DNA from 4 places in the Devosia lacusdianchii genome. Region 2 is predicted to be linked to each of the others. Evidence: predicted binding sites of a transcription regulator. Region 2 holds the regulator's gene; each other region holds the start of a gene.
What was found. The regulator LexA, encoded in region 2, represses DNA repair genes until DNA is damaged. The targets are predictions, from matches to a motif close to TGTTCNNNNTGTGTTCNG.
Positions count from the first base shown of each region.

Region 1: ruvC (crossover junction endodeoxyribonuclease RuvC) is a predicted target of LexA. The motif match lies at 3,002-3,019, and genes of this name have one in related genera.
Region 3: ssb (single-stranded DNA-binding protein) is a predicted target of LexA. The motif match lies at 3,287-3,304, and genes of this name have one in related genera.
Region 4: MF606_RS16110 (putative DNA modification/repair radical SAM protein) is a predicted target of LexA. The motif match lies at 1,413-1,430, and genes of this name have one in related genera.

Region 1 is NZ_CP092483.1:3,345,881-3,350,488, reverse strand. Features, by position in the region: gene MF606_RS16515 (TIGR00282 family metallophosphoesterase) at 1-3, shown strand, start outside; gene MF606_RS16510 (SecDF P1 head subdomain-containing protein) at 5-385, shown strand; gene MF606_RS16505 (YebC/PmpR family DNA-binding transcriptional regulator) at 465-1,211, shown strand; gene MF606_RS16500 (GGDEF domain-containing protein) at 1,261-2,043, opposite strand; gene MF606_RS16495 (GGDEF domain-containing protein) at 2,154-2,897, opposite strand; gene ruvC (crossover junction endodeoxyribonuclease RuvC) at 3,062-3,568, shown strand; gene ruvA (Holliday junction branch migration protein RuvA) at 3,565-4,182, shown strand; gene ruvB (Holliday junction branch migration DNA helicase RuvB) at 4,179-4,608, shown strand, end outside.
Region 2 is NZ_CP092483.1:2,201,485-2,206,092, forward strand. Features, by position in the region: gene trpD (anthranilate phosphoribosyltransferase) at 1-151, shown strand, start outside; gene trpC (indole-3-glycerol phosphate synthase TrpC) at 148-960, shown strand; gene moaC (cyclic pyranopterin monophosphate synthase MoaC) at 960-1,436, shown strand; gene MF606_RS10730 (molybdopterin molybdotransferase MoeA) at 1,433-2,635, shown strand; gene lexA (transcriptional repressor LexA) at 2,743-3,456, shown strand; gene MF606_RS10740 (hypothetical protein) at 3,456-3,794, shown strand; gene MF606_RS21745 (nuclear transport factor 2 family protein) at 3,812-4,231, shown strand.
Region 3 is NZ_CP092483.1:1,793,305-1,797,912, reverse strand. Features, by position in the region: gene MF606_RS08585 (efflux RND transporter permease subunit) at 1-486, shown strand, start outside; gene MF606_RS08580 (hypothetical protein) at 620-1,147, shown strand; gene MF606_RS08575 (GGDEF domain-containing protein) at 1,241-2,572, shown strand; gene ssb (single-stranded DNA-binding protein) at 2,640-3,158, opposite strand; gene MF606_RS08565 (LysE family translocator) at 3,568-4,212, shown strand; gene uvrA (excinuclease ABC subunit UvrA) at 4,429-4,608, shown strand, end outside.
Region 4 is NZ_CP092483.1:3,269,347-3,273,954, forward strand. Features, by position in the region: gene MF606_RS16105 (UdgX family uracil-DNA binding protein) at 1-174, opposite strand, end outside; gene MF606_RS16110 (putative DNA modification/repair radical SAM protein) at 174-1,409, opposite strand; gene MF606_RS16115 (ABC transporter substrate-binding protein) at 1,551-2,828, opposite strand; gene MF606_RS16120 (helix-turn-helix domain-containing protein) at 2,825-3,688, opposite strand; gene MF606_RS16125 (phytanoyl-CoA dioxygenase family protein) at 3,685-4,530, opposite strand.

The DNA of each region.
Region 1 (4,608 bases), 1.1 Mb from region 2:
TGAGATGGCTCTCCTCCGCACGCTGGGCCTAGGAATTGTCGCCGCCGCACTGTTCGGCGCCGCGGGGGTTTCGGCCGAAGAACTGGTTCTAGGCGTCGTGCGGGCGGAAGTTGCCGAAGACGGCTATTCGGGTGGACCGGCGCTAAATGTCTGGCTGACGCCCGAGGCACGCGCCGCCTTTGCGGCCTTTACGCTGGATCATGTCGGGCAGAAGACGGATCTCCTCGTCAATGGTGACGTCCTGTCCTCGCCCGTTATCCAGACGCCGATCGACACCGAAATGCTGCTGCTGTCAGGCGTTGGCAGTTTTGCGCAGGCTGAGGAGATGGCCGCATCGCTCAATCGCAAGAAGGCAACCATATCGGTTCGGCTCAGCGCGCCTTGAATGGCCTGACTTCACAAGTCCCGCGCGCTTGCCTATAACGCGCCACCAATTCAGCATTCTTATTCGAGGGGAGTGACCGATGGCCGGCCATTCACACGCCAAAAACATTATGCACCGCAAGGGCAAGTCCGATGCGGCGCGCTCCAAGGTCTTTTCCAAGCTGGCCCGCGAAATCACCGTGGCAGCCAAGATGGGCATGCCCGACCCGGCCTTCAATTCCCGCCTGCGCCTCGCGGTGACCAATGCCCGCGCCCAGTCCATGCCCAAGGACAATATCGACCGCGCCATCAAGAAGGCGATCGGCTCGGATGGCGAGAACTATGACGAAATCCGCTACGAGGGCTATGGCCCCGGCGGCGTCGCCATCATCGTCGAGACGCTGACCGACAATCGCAACCGCACCGCCTCCAATGTCCGCTCGTACTTCTCCAAGAATGGCGGCGCGATGGGTGAAACCAATTCGGTCGGCTTCATGTTCGACAAGGTCGGTGAGATCACCTACTCGCTCAAGGCCGGCTCGGAAGACAAGGTGATGGAAGCGGCGATCGAAGCGGGCGCCGACGACGTCGAGAGCGACGAAGAGGGCCACTACATCACCACCTCGTTCGAGGCGATGGTGGAAGTTGCCGCGGCGCTGGAAAAGGTTCTGGGCGAGGCCGAGTCGGTCAAGGCCATCTGGAAGCCGCAAACCAATACGCCGATCGACGCCGAAAAGGGCGCGACGCTGATGAAGTTGATTTCGACGCTCGAGGAAGACGATGACGTGCAGAACGTCTATTCGAACTTCGATATGAGCGACGAAGAAGCCGCCAAGCTAGAAAGCTGAGCCGCAGGTTTTGAATGATCAGGGCGGTGCCACACGGCGCCGCCTTTTTTCATGCGCTGCGCTTGATGCCGATCACCGGATGGTCGTCGAAATGAGCGACGGTGGTGCGGTTGCGCCCGGCTTGCTTGGCGCCATAGAGGCGCTGGTCGGCAATGCGGAACAGCTCGGTAAAGCTGGCTGGCCCCTCGAACACCGCGCCGCCAACGCTGACCGACAGCGGACGCTGGCGGCCCTCCGGCGCGAAAGCCGCCAGGTTGACCGAACGGCGGATGCGCTCGGCAATAGCTTCGGCGCCGCGCTGGTCGACGCCGGGCAAATAGACGCCGAATTCCTCGCCGCCCATGCGTCCGACCAGGTCGCCGGCGCGCAGAATGGCGCGAATGGAGCGTGCGATGATGGTCAGGGCCTCGTCGCCGGCATCGTGACCGAACAGATCGTTGATGGCCTTGAAGTTATCGGCGTCGATCATCAGCAGAGCGCCGGTGCTGCCGGGCTTGCGTTGCGACAGCAGCAGGCTGACCTTGGCGGTAAAGGCCCCGCGGTTGAGGCAGGCAGTGAGGCTATCGGTGCGCGCTACCATGCCCAGGCGCACATTGGTGATGGCAAGGCCGCGTATGCGCATGCTCATGTAGCAGAACAGCGGCAGCCCGAGCGCTATGGGCAGCACCGTGGCGCTGATGATCGACCGCCGCAGCGCCTCATAGCCCAGATCGTCGAAGAACAGCGCGTTGAACAGCACCGACACGGCGACGCAGGCCAGCGTCCCGAAGAAGGTCCAGCGGCCGACACTGGACCAGCTCTGCAGGGCAGTCAAAGTCTTGGAAGGCAGCATGAGGGCGCAATCTCTTGGCTAAAATGAGGGTTCGCCTCCGAGCCGTGGGGCCGGTGGCGGGCGGGGCATTGCATTGGTCGGGTCGGCTCAGGTGGGGCTGCTCTCCATGGTCAAGCGGCCTGCATCATGGCGACGCAGTCGCGGCCGCTATTCTTGGCGTCGTATAGGCGTTGGTCGGCCAGCCGATAGAGTTCGGAGAATTCGGCCGGGCCGGCAAATGTCGTTCCGCCGATGCTCACCGATAGCGGGCAGGGCATTCCCCCGGGCTCGAAGGCGATCGCCGCCACCATGCTGCGGATCTGCTCGGCTGCCCGGTCGGCGGCCACCGGATCGGCATCGGGGAGGAAAACGCCGAACTCCTCGCCGCCCAGCCGCCCGACGATACCGCCTTCAGATACCGCGACCTGGATCGCGGCGGCCAGCAGGCGCAGGGCCTCGTCGCCCTGGTCGTGGCCGAAACGGTCATTGACGCCCTTGAAGTCGTCGGCATCGACGAACAGCAGCGCGCCCTGGCGCCGCGATGCGCCCAGGTGCTGGGTGACCGCGCGGGTGAAAGCGCCGCGATTGAGGCAGGCGGTCAGCCAATCGGTGGTGGCCAGTTTTTCCAGCTGACGGTTGGCATGGCGCAATTGCTCATGCTTGAGCATCAGGAAGAAGATCATCGGGCCGCCCAGAGCCAGCGGCGTGAGGATGGATACGGCGAGGCCCTGCACGTTCACGCCGGCCGAGAAGGTTTCCATGATGGCATTGGTCATGACGACCGACAGGACGATCGATAGCGCCGTTACCACCCCAGTTACCCGCTGAATCCGAAGCCACGCATACTTCGGAAGCTGCTTGTGAAGTCCCGTCATCCGACCATCCCCGCATTCCCGGCGGGAACCTATGGGCGAGGTCTTGAAGATGGTGTTTGCAGGATAGATGCAATTTTACCGGAACCGGGGTTTTCCACCGATCCCGTTGCCTTTTTGTTCACATTGGGCTTGGTAGGATGCGGCTCAGTCAATAAGGATTGGGCATGACGTCTCCCACGCGAATCATCGGCATCGATCCAGGCTTGCGCCGTTGCGGCTGGGGCATTATCGAGACCACAGGCAACCGGCTGACCTTTGTGGGCGCTGGAACGGTGACGCCGCCGGTCGATGGTTCGCTGGCGGAGCGGCTGGCCGTGCTGTTCGCGGCGCTGGGCGAGGTGCTCGACCGGTTCGCGCCCGATGAAGCGGCGGTGGAGGAGACCTTTGTCAATGCCGGCGCCCGCTCGGCGCTGATCCTGGGCCAGGCGCGCGGGGTGGCTCTGCTGACGCCGGCAGCGCGGGGCCTGCCGGTGGCCGAATATGCGGCCAATCTGGTCAAGAAATCCGTGGTCGGCACCGGCCATGCCGAAAAAGGCCAGGTGGCGCTGATGGTCAAGACACTGATGCCGGCCGCCGACTTCAAGGGCGCCGATGCCGCCGATGCGCTGGCCATCGCCATCTGCCATGCGCATCACCGCGTGGCCAATCAGCGGCTGAGGGCTCTGGCATGATCGGCAAACTCAAAGGATTGGTCGACAGTTTCGGCGACGACTTCGTGCTGATCGACTGCGGCGGGGTCTGCTACGAGGCGTTCTGCTCGAGCCGCACGCTGCAGGAGCTGCCGCGCGTCGGCGAGGCGGCGGTGGTGTTCATCGAAACCATCGTCCGCGAGGATATGATCCGCCTCTACGGCTTTTCCAGCGAGGCGGAGAAGGCGTGGTTCAACCTGCTGATGACCGTGCAAGGCGTCGGCGCGCGGGTGGCGCTCGCGATCCTCTCCGTGCTGTCTACCTCCGAGATTTCGAGCGCGATAGCCTTGCAAGATAAGGCGATGATCGGCCGCGCCAATGGCGTCGGGCCCAAGCTGGCCATTCGCGTGGTCACCGAACTCAAGGGCAAGGTGCCGGCCGGCGGTGGCATCGATGCGGGCACGCTGGGCCTGCAATCGGCGCTGGGTGACGGCAATGCTTCGAGCGCTATCACCGACGCCGTTTCGGCGTTGACCAATCTGGGCTATTCCAGCGCCCAGGCTTCCGCCGCACTGGCGCGCATCGTTGCCCGCGAAGGCGACAGCGTGCCCACCGAGAAGCTGATCCGACTGGGACTGCGGGAGCTGAGTAGTTGACTGATCTGACTTCCGCCGCGGCCGGTCGCGACGATCCGCTCGACGTTTCCCTGCGCCCATCCGGTTTTTCCGAGTTCGTTGGCCAGGCGGCGGCGCGGGCAAATCTCGAAGTCTTCATCCAGGCGGCCAAGCAGCGCGGTACGGCGCTCGATCATGTGCTGTTTGTTGGTCCGCCAGGCCTGGGCAAGACCACGCTGGCGCAGATCATTTCGCGCGAACTGGGCGTCGGCTTCCGTGCCACATCCGGCCCTGTCATTGCGAAGGCCGGAGATCTGGCGGCGCTGCTGACCAATCTCGAAGACCGCGATGTGCTGTTCATCGACGAAATCCACCGGCTCAATCCGGCGATCGAGGAAGTGCTCTATCCGGCGATGGAGGATTTCCAGCTCGATCTGATCATTGGCGAGGGCCCCGCGGCCCGCTCGG
Region 2 (4,608 bases):
GCTGCTCAATGCCGGTGCCGCCCTGCTCGTTGCCGATAGGGTCGAGACCATCGAAGATGGCATAGCCCTGGCGCGGGAAACCATCGACAGCGGCAAGGCCAAGGAAACACTCGCCCGCCTCGTGGCGGTATCGAACGGACGAGACCGATGACCGATATTCTCCAGCAGATCGAAGCCTATAAACGCGAGGAAATCGCTGCCGCCAAGGCGATGCGGCCGTGGGCGGAAGTCGTGGCGCAAGCCCACGATCAGCCGGCGCCGCGCGGTTTCATCAAGGCCATCAAGGCCAAGCGCGCGGCAGGTCAGTACGCGCTCATTGCCGAGGTCAAGAAGGCCAGCCCCTCCAAGGGCCTCATCCGCGCCGACTTCAACCCGGCCGAAATCGCCCGTAGCTACGAAACTGCCGGCGCCGCCTGCCTATCCGTCCTCACCGACCGCCCCAGCTTCCAGGGTTCGCCGAGCTACCTGATCGAGGCCCGCGCGGCGACCCGCCTTCCCGTGCTGCGCAAGGACTTCTTGTTCGAGACCTACCAGGTCGCCGAGGCGCGCGCCTGGGGCGCTGACTGCATCCTCATCATCCTCGCGGCGGTGGGTGACGACGTCGCCCGCTACCTGCTCGATGCCGCCGAAGAATGGGGCATGGATGCCTTGGTGGAAGTGCACGACCAGCTTGAGCTCGATCGCGCGCTCGGGCTGGGCGCCGGGTTCATCGGCATCAACAACCGCAATCTGCGCACCTTCGAGACCACGCTCGATACCTCCATCAACCTCGCCGTCGGCGTGCCCAAGGGCACCCTGCTGGTGAGCGAAAGCGGCATCGTCACCCACGAGCATATCCTTAAGCTCGATCGCGACGCCAATATCGGCACCTTCCTGGTCGGCGAGAGCCTGATGCGGCAGGACGATGTCGTCGCGGCAACCCGCGCCCTGCTGATGGGCGCACCGCAGGCGGTCCGCTGATGGCCGCAGGCCTGACCCATCTCAACGCCAAGGGCGAAGCGCATATCGTCGACATCGGCGACAAGGCGAGCACCAAGCGCCGCGCGGTGGCCCAGGCGCGGATCATCGCCCAGCCTGAAACGGTAACGGCGATCATGGGCGGCGCTCTCAAGAAGGGTGACGCGCTTGCCGTTGCCCGCATCGCCGGCATCATGGCCGCCAAAAAGACCAGCGACCTGATCCCGCTCTGCCACCCCATCCCGCTGACCAAGGTCAGCGTCGACATTGAGGCTGATGGCGCCGACGCCATCCAGGTCCGCGCGACGGCGGAAACCACCGGCCAGACGGGCGTCGAAATGGAAGCGCTCGTTGCCGCCTCGACAGCAGCGCTCACCCTTTACGACATGGCCAAGGCCATCGACCGGGCCATGGTCATATCAGACATCTGCCTCATGGAAAAATCCGGCGGCAAATCCGGTGACTTCACCCGGCCATGAGCCTGCTCCCCGTCGACGACGCCATTGCGGCCATCCTCAAGCGGGTCCCCGCCCCCGTGGGTAAGAGCGTCCGCCTGGCGGACGCCGCGGGGCGGGTTCTGCTGGAACCGGTGGTTGCGCGGCACGATCAGCCGCCTTTCAATGCCAGCGCCATGGACGGCTACGCCGTCCGCGCAGCGGACATTGTCGACGGCCACCGCCTCACCATGGTCGGAACCTCGCAAGCCGGCGCTGCTTATGGCGGATCGATAGAGGCCGGTCAGACTGTCCGCATCTTCACCGGCGCCCCAGTCCCTCCGGGCGCTGATACGGTGATCATGCAGGAAGAAGCCGAGGCCGAGGGCGGCATGGTCCGCTTCAACACCCGCCCGCGCCAGGGCCACAGTGTCCGCCCGCTCGGCAACGACTTCGCCACCGGGGACCAACTCATCGATCCCGGCGTCCGCCTGGCACCGGTGCAACTGGCCGTGGCCGCTGCCGCCAATGCCGATAGCCTTGTCGTAGCTCGGCGCCCGGCCATTGCCCTGCTGGCCACCGGCGACGAACTGGTTTTGCCCGGCACCGCGCTGGGCCCCGACCAGATCGTCGCCTCTAATAGCTTCGGCCTCCGCCCCTTGCTCCATCCTTATGCCGAAACAGTCACCGACTACGGCATAGCCCGCGACGATCGCGCCGCCCTCCGGCAAACGCTGGAGACCATCTTCGCAGCCGAGCCCGACATCCTGATCACGACTGGCGGCGCCAGCGTCGGCGATCATGACATCGTCCAGGAGATCCTCGTCGAACTCGGCGTAACCCTCGACTTCTGGAAGATCAACATGCGCCCCGGCAAGCCGCTGATGTTCGGCACCCGCGGCAAGACACTGATCTTCGGCCTACCAGGCAATCCCGTGTCGGCCATGGTCACGGCCATCGTCTTCATTAAACCCGCCCTGCGCCGCTGGGTTGGATATACGGGCCTCAGCAAATGGTATCTTCCGCTGGCCGGCCCGACGCCAGCCAATACAGCGCGCCGCCACTTCATGCGCGCACAGCTCATCCATACGCCGACCGGACCAGAGCTTTTCCCGATATCGCAGACCGACAGCGGCCATACTTCGTCTTTGGCCCAGGCAGAAATGCTGATTGTCCAACCTGAATTCGATCCGGGGCAAGACGCAGGAACGATTGTCGAAGCGCTCGCCATCGACGCGTTCTGATTGTCTTGGCGCCCGCAAGACTGATGAGCATATCAGCATATTGCAGAACATAACTGGAACACGTATAGTCGTTCTGCCTATGTTCCGATTCTGTTTCCGAGGGGCCAATGCTGACGCGCAAACAACACGAGCTGCTGATGTTCATCCACGAGAGGATGAAGGAAAGCGGCATCCCGCCATCGTTCGATGAGATGAAGGATGCGCTCGATCTGGCGTCCAAGTCTGGCATCCATCGGCTGATCACCGCGCTCGAAGAACGCGGCTTCATCCGCCGCCTGCCCAATCGGGCCCGCGCACTGGAGGTGGTCAAGCTCCCCGATTCGATGAACCCCTCGCTCGGCGGCCGCAAGGCGCGCTTCGAGCCATCGGTTATCGAAGGCAATCTGGGCAAGGTGGCGTCGCCTCCCGCGCGCGTATCCTCTGGCGAGGACTATGCGCGACCAATTTCCATTCCTGTTATGGGACGGATCGCGGCCGGCACGCCGATCGAGGCGATTCAGACCCATTCCCACACCATCATGGTGCCGCCCGAAATGCTCGGCGCCGGCGAACATTATGCACTCGAAGTGCGCGGTGACTCGATGATCGAGGCCGGCATTTTCGATGGCGATACCGTGCTGATCAAGAAGCAGGATGCCGCCAGCACAGGCGAGATCATCGTTGCTCTCGTGGATGATGAAGAAGCGACCCTCAAGCGCTTGCGTCGCAAGGGAAATACCATCGCTCTCGAAGCCGCCAACCCGGCTTACGAAACACGCATTTTCCCGCCTGATCGCGTCAAGGTTCAGGGACGCCTTGTTGGCCTGTTGAGGAAGTACTGATGCGCGCCGCGCTGCTTCTGGCCCTGATGCTGGTTGCAGCGCAGGGCGGCCCGTCGCTTGCGCAGGAAGTGTCCGCACGCGAGACTCGCTGCTGGGTCGGCGACGTGGCCTTCACGGCGGGCGTCGGTATCAATGCAGGCGGCGGTGTCGCCGTCTGCCGCGCCGGAACCGGCTGGGAAGCGGGCGAGCCCGATACCCCAGTGGTCGGTTGCGTGCTCGAGGACAAGTTTTCCTCGATCGGTGCCGTGGTTGGCATACGCAACAACGACAGCCTGCTGCTGCAATGCGACCCCAGCGGCCGCTGGACTACGGTGAACACGCGCCTTGCCGGCGACTGAGTTCAGGAGGCCGGGCTTTGAGCGATGGGGCCTCCAACCCAGAGCATATTGCTGCGGAAGCGGCGGCGGTGATGGCCGAATATGCCGAGCGGATCAACCATCACGATTTCGGTGATGTCGCGCCGCTAATCGCTGATGATGCAGTGTTCTGGTTTAGCGACGGCTCCCATAGCGGCCTGGCGGCGATCCGGGCGGCCTTCGAGGCAACTTGGGCTGTTCTGACCGAAGAAATCTATCGAATCGAGGCGCTACGCTGGATCGCGGCAGGCGACGGTGCAGCCAGTTGCATACACCTTTCATTGGCAGGCCACCGTCAATGGCAAGCGCGAAGCCGGCTCAGGTCGCGGAACCTCGGTTTTGGCGAAGCGGCCGGACGGCTGGAAGATCGTGCACGAACATCTCAGCCCACCCCGGTGACCAATGCCCGGCTTCGCTAGGTGGTAGGATGTCGGACCGGCCTAAGGCGCTGGACTGAGCGATCCATTTGTGGATCGTCATTGCCCGGCCTGGCCAAGCAGTCCATTTCTCCGCACGTGCTGAAGCATCGATCACCCGGACAAGCCGGGCGATGAGGATGGAACCGAAGGGCGGTTCGAGGCGCGTCGCGGTTGATCCGCCTCACTATCGGAGACCTCACGGCGCGCTTATCGAACCACGAGATCGAGCGAGTGGAGGCTTGGGTGCCACGACCTCGTGGTTCGACAGGCTGCGGCGAACGCGACAGAGCGCGCCATGTCTTAGGCAGCGCATCGACGCGAATTCACAGTAGCCGGCAAGAAAAAGGCCCGCCGAAGAGCGGGCCTTTTGGTTTGCC
Region 3 (4,608 bases), 410 kb from region 2:
GGCACCGAGGCCTGGCTCTACTTCAGTGGCCAGGGTCTGCAACTCACCACGGTGATCGCGCTGACCATCGCCTTCGGTATTGCCGTGGACGACACGGTGCATTTCCTATCGCATTATCTGCATTCGCGGCGAGAGGAAGGCCGGCCGCATATGGAGGCGGTCAAGCACACGCTCGACCGTATCGGCGGCGCTATCGTGGCGACGACGATCATCCTGTGTTCGGGCGTGGTGATCGTCACCTTCTCCGCCCTGCCCCAGGTGGCGCTGTTCGGCACGCTCTTCGTATCGACACTGGCCTTCGCCGTTATCGGCGACCTGTTCATCCTGCCGGCCTTGCTGGCGGCGGGCGGCAAGTTCTTCCACCCGCTCGGCAAGATCAAAGTGCGCACTGCCGACCATGACGCGACGCCCGATGACCCGACCGGCGACACCATTACCGGCGACGGCGGCACCGAGGGTGGCCAGCCCAATCCCGGGACGACGTGATGGCCGGTCGCTTGCGAGAAAAAGCGGCGCCCGCTTACATGGCCGGAGATGATTCTGGCGGCGCAAGCCCGCAGGTATCGGTTTCCGGCATCGGATTTGCCGGGGGGCAAGATTTTACTGGAGGCTTACCGCAATGACCTATTTCGCACCCCTGTCGCGCATGATCGCGCTGGCGGGTCTGCTTGTTTCGGCCGGCGCAGCCAGCGCTCCGGCCTTCGCCGCTCCTGCCGACGTCGCCCTGCTGCAGTCCTATCTGGGTGACTGGCGCGGGCGTGGCGTATTGATCGGCGCGAATACGGAGACGGTCGTCTGCCGTCTGGCGCTGACGCAGGGCAACCAGGACAAGGTCAACTATAACGGCCGCTGCACGCTGGCAGGCACTCAACTGTCGGTTGCGGGCACCATGGCCTATGTGGAGGCCAACAAGCGCTTCGAAGCCGCCATGAGCTCGAACGCCACTTTCACCGGCATAGCCGTCGGCCAGAAGCGCGGCGGTGGCCTGGTGTTCAACCTGCGCGAGCGCGACGAAGACGAAGAGGGCAAGGACATCAACATCTCCGCCCAAATCACCCTCAGCAATGAGGCAATCAACGTGGTGTTCGAGGTGGTCTATGTCGACAGCGGCGACAGCCTCCGCGCTGAAGTGCCGTTCAGCAAGTAACGCGGCTGATTGTTTTCAATCTCAGCGGCCTGTGGCTGAGGAAGTCTTAACCAAGCTCGCGCTAGCCTTCCCGGCCTATCCGGGAACGTCCAATTGCGCAGCCTCGCCGCGACCGCAGCTTTCGCATTGCAGACGCCCGCCGCCGAAACGCGACGGGACGAGGCGATTGATCTGCGATTGCAGCGTTTATGTGCGCTGCTCGGCATTGCCGGCGCGCGACTCAGCAGCATTGCCGCGGACATATCGATCGTCGTTGCCGCAGCAGGGGCCGATGCAGATCTCGCGGCGCTCGAAGCTCGCGCCATTGCAGCGGGAAGGCCGCTGGTCATTGCCGATGCTGGGCAGTATCCGCGCTTCTATGTCGGCATCGTGCTACCGGCCCACGACGATCGTCCGGCGCAATTGTTGAGCCTGTTCGATCCACGCCCCCGCAGCGCCATGATGGCTACCACTCTTGCCGCGCTGGCGGGTGAGGTCCTCGCGCGGGCCGCTATCACTCAGCAGCGCCGGCAGATCGAGTCACAAAGCCGCGCTATCGCCGACTATGCGGCGCTCGAAGAGCATCGGCGCAACCTGTTCGACCGCGCCTCGGCGACAGCACGCATCGGCATCTGGCAGTGCAACCTCAGCGACAGCAGCCTGATCTGGACCAATGGCGTCTATGATCTGTTCGAGATCCCCCGTAACACGCCGGTCACGCGCGAAATGACGCTGGCGCTCTACACCGAAAAGTCCCGCCTGGAGATGGAAGCGGCGCGCGCCAGGGCCATCGCCACCTGCACCGACTTTGCCCTCAACTGCGAGATCATCACCACATCAGGCAAGCGGCGATGGATGCGGCTGACCGGAGCGGTCGAGAGCCGCGACGGCCTCGCGCACCGCATTTTCGGCATGAAGCAGGACATTACCGAAGAAAAGCTCTTGGCCGATCGCACCCGCTATCTCGCCGAATTCGACGTGATGACCGGCCTCGCCAATCGTAGCCTGTTTCAGGCGCGGCTCGCTGCGCTGGACGAGGGGCGCGGCAACATCGACGCGCTGCTGCTGGTCGATCTCGACGGCTTCAAGCAGGTCAACGACACCTATGGCCACGCGCTGGGCGACGAGTGCCTCAAGGAAGCGGCCCTGCGATTGCTGGAAAGCTGTAGCGGTGCAGAACTGGTAGCCCGCATCGGCGGCGACGAATTCGCTGTCCTGCTCAACGACGCCGGATCACCTGATGATGTCGAACATCTGGCCGAAACGATCGTGCGAGTGATGCGCCGCCCGGTCACGCGCCTGGGCCAGACGCTTAGCCTTGGTGCCTCGGTCGGGGTAGCGCATTATCGCGGCGGCTCATCGGAACAGCTGTTCCGCCACGCCGATATTGCCCTCTACGCCGCCAAAGCCGCCGGTCGCGCCACCAGCCGCACCTTCGCCGCCTGAGAGCACCCTGCCCCCGACAAAAATGGGCCGCCAAGGCGACCCATTTGTCAGCGTATAGTCCCGCTCCTTAGAACGGGATATCGTCGTCCATGCCGCCGGGCTCGAAGGCCGGGGCGTTGGCACGTGGGCGCTGGGCACCGCCGCCGCCATTGTTGTCGCGGGCGCCGCGGAAACCACCGCCATTGTCGACGCCGCGGAAGCCGCCGTCACTATCGCCGGCACCGCCGCCTTCGCCACGACCATCAAGCAGGGTCATATTGGAGTTGAAGCCCTGCAGCACGATCTCGGTGGAATACTTGTCCTGGCCGGACTGGTCCTGCCACTTGCGCGTCTGCAACTGGCCTTCGAGATAAACCTTGCTGCCCTTTTTAAGGTAGCTCTCGGCCACGCGGGCCAGACCTTCCGAGAAGATCACCACACGGTGCCACTCGGTCTTCTCGCGGCGTTCGCCGGTATTCTTGTCTTTCCAGTTTTCCGAGGTCGCGATCGACAGGTTCACCACCTTGCCCCCGCTGGGAAGATTGCGCACTTCCGGATCCGCACCGAGATTGCCGACCAGGATGACCTTGTTCACACTGCCTGCCATCGCTCATTCCTTTCGATTCAGTCCCGAGGGCCTCTGCCGCTCGGGACGCTCACTTACATAGCGGCCGCCACTCTACTCCGCCGCAGGGGCTCCGTCCGAGGCCTTGGCAGAGTTGTGAACAGCACATTTGTTCTCATTATGTTCCACTCGATCGCCACAGTCAAGACCGGCGGGAGTTCGCCTCCTCCAACCTTGTCGCCTAGTCCGGGCGAAAGCACGCCACCAAGACAAGCCGCTCATCACATGAGGTTTGCATGCGAGCACGCCCCGCGTCGGCGTCAGTCCCCAGGCCTATCGCGACCGCTTTGCCCGTTGACCTGGACCGTGGGGCAAAACACCAACCCTGCTGACACAGGATGTCAGCAGGGTTGGCCGACATCGTCCTCGCGCGGAGGCAAGCGGCGGGGCGATGGGTTACAGTGAAGCTTTATGGATCTATCTGGTCCTGTTGTTCGGCATCATCGTGGTGCCGGGCATGGACATGTTCTTCGTCATCGCCAATGCGCTGACCGGAGGGCGCCGCACCGGCTTTGCCGCCGTTGGCGGAATCATGTTGGGCGGAGCGGTGCATACGCTGTTCGGTGCGCTGGCGGTCGGGGTGCTGACGCAGCTTCCCACCATGCTGTTCCAGGGCATGATCCTGGTCGGCGCTGCCTACATGGCCTGGATTGGCTACACCCTGCTGCGCAGCTCGATCACGGTGGACAGTATCGGCCAGGCCAAGAGCCGGTCTGACTGGGTGGCGTTCCGGCAGGGGCTGATCACCTGCCTTCTCAATCCCAAGGCCTATCTGTTCGTGCTGGCGGTGTTTCCCCAATTCATCAAGCCCGAATATGGACCGATCTGGTCGCAGGCCCTGGTCATGGGCGTGATGACCGTCGCGATGCAGTTTCTTATCTACGGCGCACTGGCGCTGGCCGCCGGAAAAGGCCGCGACGCACTGGTCGGTAACCCCCAGGTTACGATCTGGATCGGCCGCGGCGCTGGCGCGTTGTTTGTGGTCGTGGCGCTTTTTACGGCCTGGCACGGAGTGACGCAGCATGTCGGGCCTTGACCGAATCCCGATTGTTCCGCTTATGTTCACGATAGTGATTGCCGCTTTGGCAAGCCCCTCGCCACACGCTAAGGTGACTGGTACGCGGGGCGGCCATGCGCCTGCCCCGCTTGCGGCAGAAGGTACCTACGCCTATCTGTCTGGTCTTCCTAACCTCATGCCCGTTTACGACTTTGCCGCCGTGCTGCCGTTTGGCGCACCGAGCCATGGACTGATATGATGACGCCAAAGCCCAGCCAGAACCGTGAGATCATCGTGCGCGGCGCCCGCGAGCACAATCTCAAGGGCATCGACCTCAAGCTGCCACGCGACAGCCTGATCGTGATGACCGGCCTCTCCGGCTCGGGCAAGTCCTCGCTCGCCTTCGACACCATCTATGCCGAGGGGCAGCGCCGC
Region 4 (4,608 bases), 1.1 Mb from region 2:
TGGACGATCAACCTGCCGCACTACTGGCGGTTCCACGCTGTCGAGAAGACCGCTCGCATCATCCTGCATGCGCCACTCGACCTCATCGGGGGATAGGTCGACCGCCAGCAATTGCCGAGCATGGCCACGCCACTCGGCAAAATCGTTAGGCGATTGCAACCGGACGACATGCATTAGAACAGGCTCAACTGCTCGGGCTCCGGCGTCAGCCGGGCCCGCAGGCGGTGATCGTCGGTCAACCCGCCGGGATTCCAGTCGGCGGCCTCGATGAATGGGCGCACCTTGTCGATCGAACCGGCAATGCGCGCCACGTCGTCGAGCCGCAGGCGATGATGCCGGCGGGTGGAAAGAATGCGGTCGATGCTGCGCGTCCCCAGCCCTGGCACGCGCAACAGCATCTCGCGATCGGCCCGGTTGACGTCCACCGGAAACCGCGCCCGGCTCTTCAGCGCCCAGGCAAGCTTGGGGTCGATATTGAGATCGAGCAATCCATCCTGCCCGCCGGCAATGATCTCGGGCACGTCAAAGCCATAGAAGCGAATGAGCCAGTCGGCCTGGTACAACCGATGTTCCCGCATCAATGGCGGCGGCCGCAGCGGCAATCGGGAACTGGCATCGGGAATGGGCGAAAACGCCGAGTAATAGACCCGGCGCAGCCGGTACCCCGAATAGAGCCCGGCCGCACGATTGAGGATGGCCCCGTCATCGGCCGCGTCGGCGCCGACGATCATCTGTGTCGATTGGCCCGCCGGAGCGAACTTGGGCGGCTTGGCTCTCGCCTTCTTGTCCGGCTCGGCCTCGTCGAGCTTGCCGCGCACACGGGCCATGGCGGTGCGAATTTCGCTTGGCTTCTTCTCCGGCGCCAGCACTTGGAGACCGATATCGGTCGGCATCTCGATATTGGTCGAAAGCCGATCCGCCCACCGCCCCGCCTCCGCCAGCAGTTCCGGCGCCGCATTGGGGATGATCTTGAGATGGATATAGCCGGCGAAATGGTAGTCCTCGCGCAGCGACCGCGCCACCTGCACCAGCTCTTCCATCGTATAGTCCGGCGACCGGATGATGCCCGAGGATAGGAACAGCCCTTCGATATAGTTGCGCTTGTAGAAGTCCAGCGTCAGCCGCACCACCTCCTCGACGCTGAACCGCGCCCGGGCGACGTTGGAGGATGAGCGGTTGACGCAATAGATGCAGTCGTAGACGCAGAAGTTGGTCAGCAGTATCTTGAGCAGGCTGATGCAGCGCCCGTCCGGCGCATAGGAGTGGCAAATGCCGCTGCCCTCGGTCGAGCCGATGCCGCCCGTACCGGCGCTGTTGCGTTTTTCCGAACCGCTGGAGGCACAGGATGCATCATATTTAGCGGCATCGGACAGGATCGCCAGCTTACGACGCAAGGTCAGCGCGGTCATTTCTGTTCCCTTTATGTTCATGGAACAGATAGCGCAGATCACGGATTCGGCGCATGTCAAAATGACATGTGTCCGGGATTTGTGATCGACGTAGCGCCAAGCGCGAGACCAACCGGCGAAGTTCGCCGGCTGGCCGTCATCTCATGAGCGGGCGAGAATATCCTTGGCGCCGGCAACCAATTGCTCGCCGCCTTCCTGCGGCGTCTTGGCCCCGAAACCGATTTCCTGGCTCAGTGTCCGCAGCAGCGATAGATCGATTTCGCCCGCCGCGGCTGGCGGCGGCGGCGGAATGTCGCCCATCAACGGCCCCAGATTGTCGAAGAAGTCGATGGTGACGCGCTCCAAGTCGGAGAGATCGCCGACGATGTGTTCGCGGGACGCGGCCGAACACGGAATGCCACGCTCGAGACCCAGCAGCTTGGCCGCCCCCAGGTCGCGGACGAAGAAATTCGCCAGATCCACCGCACGGTCCTTGGCGGTCGAGTTCTGCGACAGCGTCCAGAACATGGTGGGCTTGCGATAATGCCCGCCCGCCCCACCGGCCTCGGCCAGCGGCATATTGGTGACGGTGAGCTTGTCCTGCGCCAAAGCCTGGTAGGCGATGAGTTCGTTGACGCCGGTAATGCCCGTCGCGGCGCGCCCGGTGATCAGCATGCTGGTATCGATCGTGCCGGTGGACAGCGCCTGGGTCTCGGCGGTGACGCAAGCCTGCTTGTCGCGCAGATCGGCCCAGAGCGTGAACCATTCGGCGGCATCTATAGCCTCGAAAGCCAGCTCACCCTCGGGCGTATAAAGCGCCTTGCCGCGCTGGCGCAGCCAGTTTTCCAGTGCTGGCTCGCTGCCCGAAGCATCGAGCAGCATCCGCATCTCGCCATTGGCCGCATTGAAGGCCTCCGCCATTCCGGCAAGATCGGCATAGGTCGTGGTGGCGCCCGGAACCGGCAGTCCGGCCCGCTCGAAGGCGCTGACATTGGTCTGAAGACAGAAGCCGCCTGCCCCCAGGCTCACGCCATAGAGCTTGCCATCGACCTTGCCGGCCGCAACCTGGTCGGCGTCGAAATCGCCAAGGTCCAACACGTTGCCCAGATAGTCGTCGAGTGGCGCCAAGACGCCGCGCCGGCCGTATTCGACGATATAGCGATAATCCATCTGGATCAGGTCAGGCGCATTGCCGCCCGCCATCTGCGTTGCCACCTTGGTCCAGTAATCGTTGAACCCGAGGAATTCACTGGCAACGGCCGCCTCCCCGCGCGCTTGCTGGAACAGGTCGAACACCGCGAATGTGCGGTCGGCACGCGCCTGCCCGCCCCAGAAGATGGCGCGGAGCGCCTCCTGCTGCGCATGGGCGAGCCCCGGGAGCACCGACGCCCCCATCAGCGCGGCCGCCCCTTGCAGCCATTGCCTGCGATTGATCGTCATTTCGTCTCCTCCTGGCTCTTTTGAGCATTGATCTGGGCGAGCTGCCGGTCCTCTCCCGGCGTCGTGCCGAAATAGGATTTGTACTGGCGCGAGAAATACTGCGTGCTCGAATAGCCCAGCAGCGAGCAGATCTCGCCGATGCTCATCGAGGTGGTCTGCAACAGGTCGCGCGCCTTGAGCAGCTTGGTCGATTTGACGAAACGCGCCGGGCTGACCCCGAATAACCGCCGGAAGGTGCGGGTGAAATGCGACCGGCTGCGAAAGACATGGTCCGCCAGCTCGGCGATATCGTCATGTTCGGCCGGCATTTCGAGCACCTTGTTGGCCAGTTCAATGACGTCGCGATCGAGGCGCGACGTCGGCGCATCCGATTGCTGCATCTGCCGGGCCGCCGCATGCAGATCGTCGAGGACGGCCCGTAGCAGCGTCGCCGCGCGCCGGCCGGTATCAGCCATGCCCGCCAGCTCCGCTGCATGCAATTGCACGATCTTGCGCGTCACCGCGTCGATGAACAGGAAGTCGGGCGTCCAGCACCAGACCGGCGGCAGTGGCGCGTCCGAACCGGCATAGCTATAGTTGAGAAACGTCACCCCCAGCCGGTTGGCCGGGTTGTGGCTGGCCTGATAGACGCCATCGGGCCGCATCACACAGATCATGCCCGGCACCAGCGCAATCCGCTCACCCGCCGGCGTCAGCAAGTCCCCCTCGCCGGCCCAGATGAACCAGATCCGGTAATTGTCCTTTTTGGACGCATCCGAGGTGAAGCTCCAGGATGGGTCGCACAGCATGCGCCCCACCGGCGCCCGCAACACGACGCCCGGGACATCCGAACCTGCTTCATCGGAAATGGCGGGGTTCAACAGGTTGCGCCGGCCCCCTCGCCGCCAAAAATCGCCAGGCGTTCGGCCGGGTCGCTGGGTCGAGCCTGCTGGTCCATGTAGTGAAACTGCAGGGCTCGCCGCCGCTGCCCCGAATTGTTCGACGGCGTGCCATGCGGAAGCAGCCCGTCGAAGAACATGCCGTCGCCTGGCCGGAGCGGAAACGCCACCGAGCGCTGGCCGGCCATGTCGGTGTCGCAGATTTGCCAGTCCCGCCGGCGGAAATGGTGCATCGGCCCGGCCAGGTGGCCGCCATCGAGCACCTGCATGCAGCCATTGGCAATGGTCGCCTCGTCCACCGCGATCCACACCCCGACAATGCGGGTGCCCAGCGGATAGTCGAAAAAGGCGTGGTCCTGATGCCAGGGCTTTTCGCGCCCGCCATGCGGGGGCTTCAGCAGCGCCATGTCCTGGAACAGTCGCACGTCGCGATCGAGCAGGTGCCGGCAGATCGCGCCGATCCGCTCGCCCAGCGCGATCTGCGCCAGCCGATCCTCATACGGCACGAAATCGTAGAGCTTGCGCACCGCATCATAGCGCTCCTGCGCGCTCATCTGCTCGACGCTATCCTGATAGCTCTTCTCATAGGACACACCTGAAAACACCGGCACGCGGCCATAGATCAGGTCGTCGATCGCATTCTTGGCATCGTCCAGTTCGCGCGCATCCAGCAGGCCGGTGACCGAGAGCCAACCATGCTGGCGGTAGTGGCTCCGCGACGCCTCGGTCAGCGCTTCGGCGATCTCGACGCGCGGCGCCACCGCCTGCGGATCATAGAGCCCCTCCTGATAGGTCCCACCCTGTTCCTGGTCGAATTGCAGCATCGTTCCGCCCATCCCTGTCCGCGTCATTGTCGCGTCACTGGCATGGATGTTGGTTCAAATATCCCGCAAAACCAAGGC